3 regions of the Alkalihalobacillus sp. NPDC127517 genome follow, and region 3 is predicted to be linked to each of the others. Evidence: riboswitches for the same ligand, from Rfam matches in the RefSeq annotation. Region 3 holds a riboswitch; each other region holds the start of a gene.

Region 1 (3,274 bases), on a different contig from region 3:
GTTTGTACGAATAACCAATAAGAAAAATGCACAGCCAGTAGGAAAAGTTAATTTCGGAATGGTTGTTCAAGTGCTTTATAAAAATAAAAACTGGTCATTGATTGAGTACGAAAATGAAAATGAAGAAATTGTTACTGGTTGGGTTTATACTCGGTATTTAGAGAAATTAAATAAATAAAATTATGTCATTTCTGAAAAGGGTAGTTTCATACTACTCTTTTTCTTTTTTAAAAAGGTAATCTTGTATTGGTGCACAACTGTTTACATGGGAATTTTTCATCATTAAGATAATGGAGGAGATACTCATGAAAAAAGAGCACTTTAAAGTTGAAGGAATGGACACAGAATTTGTTGAATTTCGACACAAAGAGCATAATATTTTGTTCACAAGATTCGAACGTATTAGGTTTAAAGGAGAAAAAGTTAGAGAAGAGGCCAAATATTTATACCTTATTTATATTTTTCGTAAAAAGCATAAGGTAGTAAAAAATAATGATGAAAAGGCAATGGGCCCCTTTAACATAATTTGTTTTAATCAGGTCTATCATACCTTCGATTCAACAATATGTAGATGCACTACGTATGCCATACAAAAATAAAAGAGAAAAACTTGCTACGATAGAAGAAGAGAGACTACTAGTTCGTTCAATTTATGTTCGATTTGAAGATGTAATTAATGCAATTACAAGTATCTCAAATGAAGAAGAAAGTGAGGAAAGAGATTACGTTAAAAAAATCGTTACAGAGACATACGGTGATATATTTAGGAAGATACGTTGGATTTTAGATGAGGAAAATGATGTCGATGAGTTATGGAATTTTGTCTCGCCATTTCATAGATCTATTAATAAAAGGTGGGATGAGTTAGAAATTGTAATTCATGATAAAGGAATTCAGGCCGTAATTAGGGGAGAAAGTGTTACTCATCTCTGGATTAATATATTGCGTTGGATTGAGGAGCATAAACTCCCATTATGATATTGCGTTGCAACCGGTGCATATTAACCGTAGAAAATTCACAACAAGCCGAGAGTATCAATCTTTGTTAACAGGAGAAACGTATTATATTGAGGCAAAGATTAACACAGAGCGTGCTATGCTTACTATTATAAAGATGCTAGATAAACTAGGAGTAAAAGCATATACGCCACTATTAAATAGTAAAAGTTAAATAACAAACTAATTTCTAATTAAATGAATCAGATTTTAAACGCATTGATGGAATGAAAAAATCATATTCCCCAATTGACAAAACCCCAAAACTTTCATAACATTGTGAAATACATATAACTTCATATCTTATCCAGAGTGACTGAGGGACAGGCCCGATGACGTCCGGCAACCATCATGTGTGACATGAAAGGTGCTACTTCCTGCAGAATGATTTCATTCTGAGAGATAAGTTTTTTATTGAAACGCCTCTTTCTGATGAAAGGGGCGTTTTTTGATTGTTTATTCAACTATGCATCTACATAAAAGGGGAGAGTTTACATGATGAAAAGACATGCTCGTTTGACTCAATCGGTTGTTGCGGTTCTTGGTTTGGCGGTTCTAGCAGGTGGGTGTTCTGTTGGAAATACCACAACAAATGAACAGGTCATCTTAGTTGGTACGCAGAATGATTACCCACCTTTCGCGTTTGCGGATGAGAGCAATGAACTAACTGGTTATGATATTGAGGTGGTCCAGGAGATCGATAAGCGCTTGGATGGCTATGCGTTTGATTTTGTGGCGACGCCTTGGGATAGTATGTTCCTGGCGCTTGAATCCAATAAGATTCAGGTAGTGGCGGATCAGGTGGCGAAAACGCCTGAGCGTGAGGAGAAGTATTTGTTCTCAGAGGAGTCGTACTTTGCTGCGGAGACGGTGATTGTGGTGAAGTCGGGTGAAGAGGATATTGAGATGATTGAGGATCTAGAGGGGAAAAAGGTCGGGGCGCTCGCTGGGGATTCGTATACGCTGTTGCTTGAGGAATACAACAAGGATGCGGAGAACCCAATTCAACTGGAGTACAGTGAGAGTGGTACACCTGCTGAGATCCTGCAGGACGTTCAGAACGGGCGCGTGGATGCGTATGTAAATGATCCAATTATGATTGATACGGTGCTCGATAAATATGACTTAGATGTTGAGATTGTGGGTCAGTCGTTAGTGAATGACAATATGGGCATTGTGTTCGCACAGTCGGAAGAGGGCGAGGAGCTACAGAAGCTAATTGATCCGATCTTAAAGGAACTGAAAGAAGACGGGACGCTTGCCGAGCTTTCAGTGAAGTGGACAGGTGGAGAGTATATTCCGGAATAGAGTGGAAGAGGGGAAGACATCATGGAGAACTTACTAGACCTTCAATTTCTAATTGAAAGCATTCCATATATTTTAGCGCGGCTGCCAATTACGCTTGGGATTGCGGTAGGATCGCTCACCTTAAGTTTAGTGATTGGGCTTGGGACTGCATTGATTAAAATTTACCGGGTTCCTGTATTGCGGGTGATAACATCAGTCTATGTTTCGTTTGTGAGGGGCACACCGCTTTTAGTGCAGCTGTATCTCGTCTTCTACGGGATTCCTAAGGTGATCTATTTTCTGCAGCGGGAACAAGGGTGGCTGCTTGGGCTCGATGTGAATCTGATTGCTCCAGAGGTGTACGCTCTCTTAGCCTTTTCCTTTAATCTAGGTGCGTATTTATCAGAGACGATTCGTTCGGCAATTGAGTCGGTGGATCGCGGGCAGTTTGAGGCGGCAAAGGCGATTGGGATGAAGCCGACGCAGATGATGCTGAAGATTATTTTCCCGCAGGCCTTAATTGTAGCGATCCCGAACCTTGGAAATATGTTCATTACTACGATTAAGGATACGTCACTTGTCTTTATTATTGGCGTGATCGATATTATGGGCCAGGCGAAGATTCTTGGCTCGCGTGGGTTAGCCTTTTTTGAAGTGTATATTGCGGTGTCGATTATTTATTGGATCGTGTGCCTGATGGTGGAGAGGGTGCTTGTGATCATTGAGAAACGGGCGCGCAGATATGAAAGAGGGATTGCATCATGATCAAGCTAGAGAATTTACATAAGTACTTTGGGAAACACCATGTGCTAAAGGGGATTGATCTTTCGGTGAACAAAGGAGAGGTTGTGGCGATCTTAGGTCCAAGTGGCTCAGGCAAATCAACACTCCTGCGTTGCATGAACTTTCTTGAGGAGCCAACAAGTGGCTTCGTTGAAGTGAGTGGGAAAAGAGTAAATGTGGAGTCGGCTAGTAAGAAAGAGATTCTGGC
Region 2 (3,274 bases), 110 kb from region 3:
AGGCTCTTAACACACCAGTCATTAAAGCATTTCTTGAAGAAGAACAGCATATGGAGCTGTTAATAGAAAGTATTGTAGAACCAACAGTTAAAAATAGGGAGGCTGTGAATGAATATTTTCGTAGTTTTTATATGGAGCTTCGACTAGTGAAATATCTTTCGCAACTGATCCACTTTTATTCTATTGATGTAAGCAAACGCTACAGGCGTCATTTCGCACGCCATTCCTATGTGATGGACCAACCACTCTCAGACGATCACTCACTCTATCTTCATGATGTCTTAGAATCGAAGGGTCCAAGCGTAGAGAGTCTTGTCACAGATGGAGGGCAGCATTTGGAGGAAATGATTGAGAATCCGGCACTATACAAACAGTTTCTCAAGCTCTCTGAGAAGCAAAAGCAGGTGCTGAACCTCTATTTTCTAGATGGACTCAGTCATAAGGCCATTGCCAAAAGGCTTGGAAGTACACCACAGAATGTTTCTCAAATTGCGACAAGAGCTCTTTCAAAATTAAGAACAGCTATAGATCAGGAGGACAAGCATGATTGATACGAAAAGACAAAAAGATCTCATTGAGAAGATGGAGCCGAAGATCAAGAAAAGCATTCGTCACATCCCTTGGCAGTACCGAGAAGACGTTGAACAAGAAATTAAGATGAAGGTTATGGAATCGATTGATAAGGTAAACACTTATGACGTTCCAGGTTTTTTTGAATACACAGCAAAAGAGAACGATACAAAAGCAGGAACTAGCAAAAAGAAGGCGAATTATAAGGGAACAAAATGATGAGAGTAGGGTAACGGATGAATATTAAGGCAAGACAAATCTTTGTGAATCTTCCAGTCAAGAATCTACAAAAATCAAAGTCCTTTTTTACAGAGGTTGGCTTTACGTTTAATCAACAATTCGAAGACGAAAGTGCAACATGCATGGTCGTTAACGAAACCATTTATGTGATGCTTCTTGAAGAAGACCGCTACACATCGTTCACCAAAAAAGAAATCCCAAACACAAGCACTCACTCCGAAGCGATTGTCGCGCTCTCCCTTGATAGCCGAGAAGAAGTGGACGAGGTTGTAAATCGAGCACTCGCTGCAGGAGCAGGAGCTTATAATGAACCACAGGATCACGGATTCATGTATGGATGGAGCTTCGCAGACATCGATGGCCACCTTTGGGAGTTCTTTCATATGGACATGGCAGCAGCAGAAGAAGCCCATGCCAAGCAGTAAGTATCTTCGGATGCTTGCTGTTTTTTTGGGGGGGAGGTGGATTGGAACGTTAGAGAGCAGAATGGAGCATTACACACCCTCATCCTTTTCAAACACATCAATTCTTGATACACTGAATATAATCTATTTTCTGAATCATGAGGTGGTGGGCGGCTTTATGAAGTGGTTTATCCTAGGGATAGTATTCTATTTTTTAGCTCAAGGAATCTTAAGATGGCTCGGCGTCCCCTTTAGTCCAGGTGATCTATTGCAGAACATGATCGGAGAGCCAACTCCCATCAAATCAGCATTAGTCATTGTTCTAGGAATACTTATCATTTATTTAATTTTTCGCTCAGTTCGTCATAAAACGCGAGAGAATGCATCTTGAAACTCTATGTTTGAGTAAATCTGATTAATCTGATAAAATTAATAGACAATCATATATCTTATCAAGAGAGGCAGAGGGACTGGCCCTATGAAGCCCGGCAACCGACACAGATGTACAGGTGCCAAATCCAGCAGAATGATGATCATTCTGATAGATAAGGAGTACGCACACGTCTTCTTATCGAAGAGGTGTTTTTTTTATTATAGAGTGGGGGCGTATCAAATGAAATATGGGTTTTGGCTACCGATTTTTGGAGGGTGGTTACGCAATGTTCAAGATGAACAGATGCCGGCAACCTTTGATTATGCAAAAAAAGTGATTCAAGCAGCGGAGGATTGGGGATACGATACAACTCTCCTTGCTGAACTTTACTTAAATGATATAAAGGGTCCAGGTGAAGATGTGCTCGAGGCATGGACTACAGCTGCGGCGCTTGCTGCGGTTACCTCAAAAATAGAGTTAATGACGGCGATTCGTCCGGGGTTCCATAATCCAGCGACTACGGCAAAGATGGCGGCGAATATTGATCAGATTAGTAACGGTCGGTTTACGTTAAATGTTGTGTCTGCCTGGTGGGCTGAGGAAGCGCGACAATATGGTGGAGTATTCACAGAGCACGATGAGCGCTATGCACGAACCGAGGAGTTCATTGATGTGTTAAAAGGACTGTGGACAGAAGACTCCTTCACTTATGATGGAACTTACTATCAGTTAAAGGATACGAAGCTTTCACCAAAACCTGTTCAGCGTCCAAATCCGATTCTTTATGCTGGTGGTGAGAGTGAGCAGGGCAAAACAACAATCGCTGAAAAATGTGACGCCTACGTGATGCACGGTGGTACAGTAGAAGAGATCCGCGCGAAGATTGCTGATATGAAGGAACGTCGGAAGAAAACGGGGCACACACCATTTTCACGTTTTGGAATGGCGGCTTACGTCATTTGTCGTGATACTGAAGAAGAAGCCCAGGCTGAGCTTGCCCGCATTACGGATGTGAAGGAATCTGATGCCTATGCGGGATACGATGATTTTACAAGCAAATCGCAGCTGGAACAGCAAATTAAACTGCAAGACTACTCTGTATCCAACCGCGGGTTACGACCTGAATTGATTGGCACACCAGAGATGATTGCCAAACGAATTTTGGAGTATGAAGAGGTTGGGCTTGATCTAGTGCTCTTACAATGCTCGCCGCAATATGAAGAAATGGAACGCTTCGCTCGCGATGTGATGCCCGTTGTTGAACAACTAAGAAAGCAAACAAAGGAGACAATCTAAGATGAAGAAGATCTATGTCATACATGAAAATCAGGAGTGGACCGTCCACTTATTTAACAGATTAGAAGAGTTAGGCTTACCATATGAGGATTGGCATTTAGGCAGTGGAGCTATTAATCTAAACGATGCTCCTCCTGAAGGTATATTTTATTCGCGTATGAGTGCTTCTTCTCACACGCGAGGTCACCGTTATGCGCCTGAGCTTGCAGCAGCAGTGCTGGCTTGGCTCGAACGTTACGGTCGTACGGTAATTAATAATAGCCGGGCATTGCAGCTTGAGGTGAGTAAGGTGGTTCAATATATGGAGCTTGAAAAATTCGGCGTACGCACACCAAAAACAGTGGCTGCGGTTGGCAAAGACCAAATTCTACAGGCTGCGGATACATTTGAT
Region 3 (3,274 bases):
CGATCCTTGCTGATGTTGGAGCGACACTTTTGGTGACAGCGAATGGATTAAGGCTGTTGAGAGTGAAGGAATGAAGTGGGAGATTGCTGGAATCAACGAAGAGGTATTGCGGAATTTATAAAGAGAGAGCGGAATCAATATAGAGAAGCTGAAATCAATGAAGAGACCGCTGAATCAACGAATAGAAGCTGGAATTAACAAAGAGACAGCAGAATCAACAAAGAAACGTCGAACTCAAAAGGGTCCGACGTTTTTTCGGTTGCGGAGACATTTTACCAAGAACAACAGGCTCTAAACCAAGCTAAACAAACGTTTAATTAAGATCGCAGATTCGTTAGCAAGAGCTTTTTCCATTTTATCAAGAGGAGAGAGGGGGTCCACCAAGAACAGGGATCTGATACCAAGGAAAGAAGACTTCTTACCAAGATCCAACCCTCATTAGCAAGACCCCGCAAATCATTACCAAGCCCTCTCCACAGATTAGCAAGACCTTTCCCCGCTCAACCAGGAACTTAAAGGTTTATAATTCATTTCCAGTATGTTAAATTCGATATAACCTAATTTCCATATAAAGGAGGTGGTGCTACCTGTGAAACTCCTCAAAAACCGTAATTTAAGAATGTTCCTAATCCTATTTTTTATTTATGGAACGTACAATTTGATCAGACCATTGTGGAGTGGGGAAAGCTTCGACCTTAATCAAATCCTCAGCAAGACACTCGTTTACTCACTTGTCGTAGTTGGATTCATGTGGTTCTTTGATTGGGCAAAACCACCTCCAAGAAAAGAAGACACCTAACTCCACAAAAGGTAGGTGTCTTCAATGCCTTCCTAGCCTAAAAGCTCTTTAGAAAGGTCTACAACATATTTTAATTTTTCCCACTGCTCTTCTTCTGTCAAAATGTTTCCGTGGTGAGTGGAAGCGAAACCGCATTGTGGGCTTAGGCAGATCTGATCAGCAGATACAAATTGTGTAGCTTCTTCTAAGCGTGCCTTGATCGTTTCTTTGTCTTCGAGCTGGCCATGCTTTGATGTGAATAAGCCAAGCACTACTTGTGGGCCGCCATTTGGAATGTGGTCTAATGGCTCAAAATCACCTGAGCGATCATCATCATATTCTAAAAAGAAGCCGTCTACTTTTTCTTTCGCGAATAAGGTTGGAGCAATCTTCGCGTAGCTGCCTTCGAATGCCCAGTTTGAACGATAGTTTCCACGGCACAGATGTGTTGTGATCACTAAATCTTCAGGCTTGTCTTCTAAGACGCTGTTAATGACGTGTAATGCTAGATCGATCAGCTCCTGGCGATTTAAACCACTGTCATTAAACGGAATGTGCTCTGAGTTTAAGCCAGCAATGTACACATCATCTAGCTGTAGGTAACGGCAGCCCGCATCATAAAAGGCTTGAACCGCGTCACGGTATGTTTGAATAACATCATTCGTGAAATCATCAAGGTTTGGATAGATCTCCACGTTACGAATTCCTGCATTAAATAATTGATTTGGACTTGGAATGGTCTGCTTTGCTACAGCGCGTTCGCCAACAATTTCTTTAAACTCAATAAATTCTTTAACATGTGGATGATCTTGATTAAACGAAATCTTCCCTGTTGCACGGACATCGTACGCTTCCGTTTCTTCTCCTTTAAACTTATACCCATGTTCTGGAACATAGCCCTCTACACCTGTTAAGTGTTCTAGGAAATCGGTGTGCCAGAATCTGCGTCTGAATTCTCCATCTGTAACGGCTTCAAGACCCACTTCTATTTGTTTATCAACTACTCTCTTAATTTCAGTTGTTTCAATGTCGTATAGTTCCTGTGCTGTGATGGTACCATCTTTAAAGTCTTTTCTCGCTTTGTGAATGCTTTCTGGGCGTAATAAGCTTCCTACGTGATCTGCTTTGAACGGTGCGTTTGTCATGGTTGTCTCTCTCCAATTCTCTCTATTTTTTCTACTAAAAAACCCCTCTTCGGATATAAGAAGAGGGGTTCGAGTATCTATTAATCGACTGCTCTTCTTATCTTTGTAGTATCGCAACTACAGGAATTGGCACAGTTCTTGAGTTAAGTCTGTTGCCGAGGTTTCAAAGGGCCATTCCCTCCACCTCTCTGGATAAGAAATAATTACATTATTCAGTTAATAGACTTACTATACGTTTTATACGTAGTGGTTGTCAATAAGTTATTTATATTATGAATTTTTACCCATTGAGAAGCCCTCAAATAGAAATCCGCCAAGAGGTTTATAGATTTCGGTGGCAAATTGAAAAAATGGTTCTTTGTTTTCGTCATGATAAAAGGCTTCTAATGCACTGAAAAACGCATCAGCTAGCTCTTTGTTATACTCATATAAGGCTCTTGTTAAACCTTTGCCTCTACCTGACCATTGACTGTTTAACCGCAAGATAAAATCGGGTAATTCAAGTGATAGTTGATTCAATGTGATAAGAGCTTCTTGTTTATGTTTCGCATCACAAAAATCATCGACCAGGTCCCCTATAAAATATCTCGAGGCCTGAATGTACGCTTTGTTTAGTGGGATCGGGCCAGCTGAGACATGTTTTTTTGCTGCCTCTAAAATAGAAAAATAAGATTCATGTTCTTTTAGTAAAATACCTTCTTTTATCATGTTCCCTAAAATGGGGCGACCAATCTCTTTCTCTCGATCAAACTCTGCTACATATGAATCTTGATTATGGATAAAGGCTTCGATGCGCTTTCCCTGATATGCAAAGCTCTCTCTGTAAGGAAGAAGATTTTCATCAAATATGACTAGATCTACATCTGATGTAGGTGTTTCCTCTCCTCTTGAAGCACTGCCAGCTAGTATAGCGAATTGAGAGGATGGAAAGAATTGATTGACAAAAGAGTTGGCGATCTGTTGAGTAGGGCTTGGCATAATTTATTCTCCTTTAACTGGAATTTATTTCATCATACCAAACCACACCACACAGATCCTACCCTTTATTTTCGTCATACTCCCGCCCTGTTGTAATTTCTTCTGTATCAAAACGGTCGACAGTATTTGTTTTTTCATAGAAATAGGTTGTATTTTCTAAGATACTTTCTTTTGTATAAAAAGAGTCACTTGGCTGAATGGGAAGTGTAACAGTCCTTTTCTCACTGGCAGACTTATAGATTGCAGTAATTAGTTCAAGTGTGTTTCTTCCTTGATCACCATCGACTAATACCGGAGCCTCCTCTTTAATCGCGGTAAGCATGTTATGAATCTGTCCAACATGTGCAGTGTGTTTTAGCTCTGGTAGCTGATC

Evidence for each region. A riboswitch is a leader RNA that binds a small molecule or an ion and turns the genes downstream of it on or off. The one in region 3 is predicted to bind S-adenosylmethionine.
Region 1: linked by a shared signal. The riboswitch ahead of ACQKKO_RS05450 (transporter substrate-binding domain-containing protein) and the one ahead of ACQKKO_RS07975 (5-methyltetrahydropteroyltriglutamate--homocysteine S-methyltransferase) in region 3 are both predicted to bind S-adenosylmethionine.
Region 2: linked by a shared signal. The riboswitch ahead of ACQKKO_RS08560 (LLM class flavin-dependent oxidoreductase) and the one ahead of ACQKKO_RS07975 (5-methyltetrahydropteroyltriglutamate--homocysteine S-methyltransferase) in region 3 are both predicted to bind S-adenosylmethionine.

What each region holds. Positions count from the first base shown of each region.
Region 1 is NZ_JBNNQX010000003.1:255,217-258,490, reverse strand. Features, by position in the region: gene ACQKKO_RS05465 (SH3 domain-containing protein) at 1-178, shown strand, start outside; gene ACQKKO_RS05460 (hypothetical protein) at 306-599, shown strand; gene ACQKKO_RS05455 (hypothetical protein) at 583-978, shown strand; SAM riboswitch class I at 1,297-1,405, shown strand; gene ACQKKO_RS05450 (transporter substrate-binding domain-containing protein) at 1,492-2,304, shown strand; gene ACQKKO_RS05445 (amino acid ABC transporter permease) at 2,326-3,048, shown strand; gene ACQKKO_RS05440 (amino acid ABC transporter ATP-binding protein) at 3,045-3,274, shown strand, end outside.
Region 2 is NZ_JBNNQX010000005.1:218,932-222,205, reverse strand. Features, by position in the region: gene ACQKKO_RS08580 (sigma-70 family RNA polymerase sigma factor) at 1-551, shown strand, start outside; gene ACQKKO_RS08575 (sigma-O factor regulator RsoA) at 544-789, shown strand; gene ACQKKO_RS08570 (VOC family protein) at 807-1,235, shown strand; gene ACQKKO_RS08565 (hypothetical protein) at 1,393-1,605, shown strand; SAM riboswitch class I at 1,661-1,766, shown strand; gene ACQKKO_RS08560 (LLM class flavin-dependent oxidoreductase) at 1,828-2,883, shown strand; gene ACQKKO_RS08555 (ATP-grasp domain-containing protein) at 2,885-3,274, shown strand, end outside.
Region 3 is NZ_JBNNQX010000005.1:107,943-111,216, reverse strand. Features, by position in the region: gene ACQKKO_RS07980 (heavy metal translocating P-type ATPase) at 1-74, shown strand, start outside; gene ACQKKO_RS07975 (5-methyltetrahydropteroyltriglutamate--homocysteine S-methyltransferase) at 832-1,923, opposite strand; SAM riboswitch class I at 2,018-2,122, opposite strand; gene ACQKKO_RS07970 (nucleotidyltransferase domain-containing protein) at 2,194-2,901, opposite strand; gene ACQKKO_RS07965 (Gfo/Idh/MocA family protein) at 2,960-3,274, opposite strand, start outside.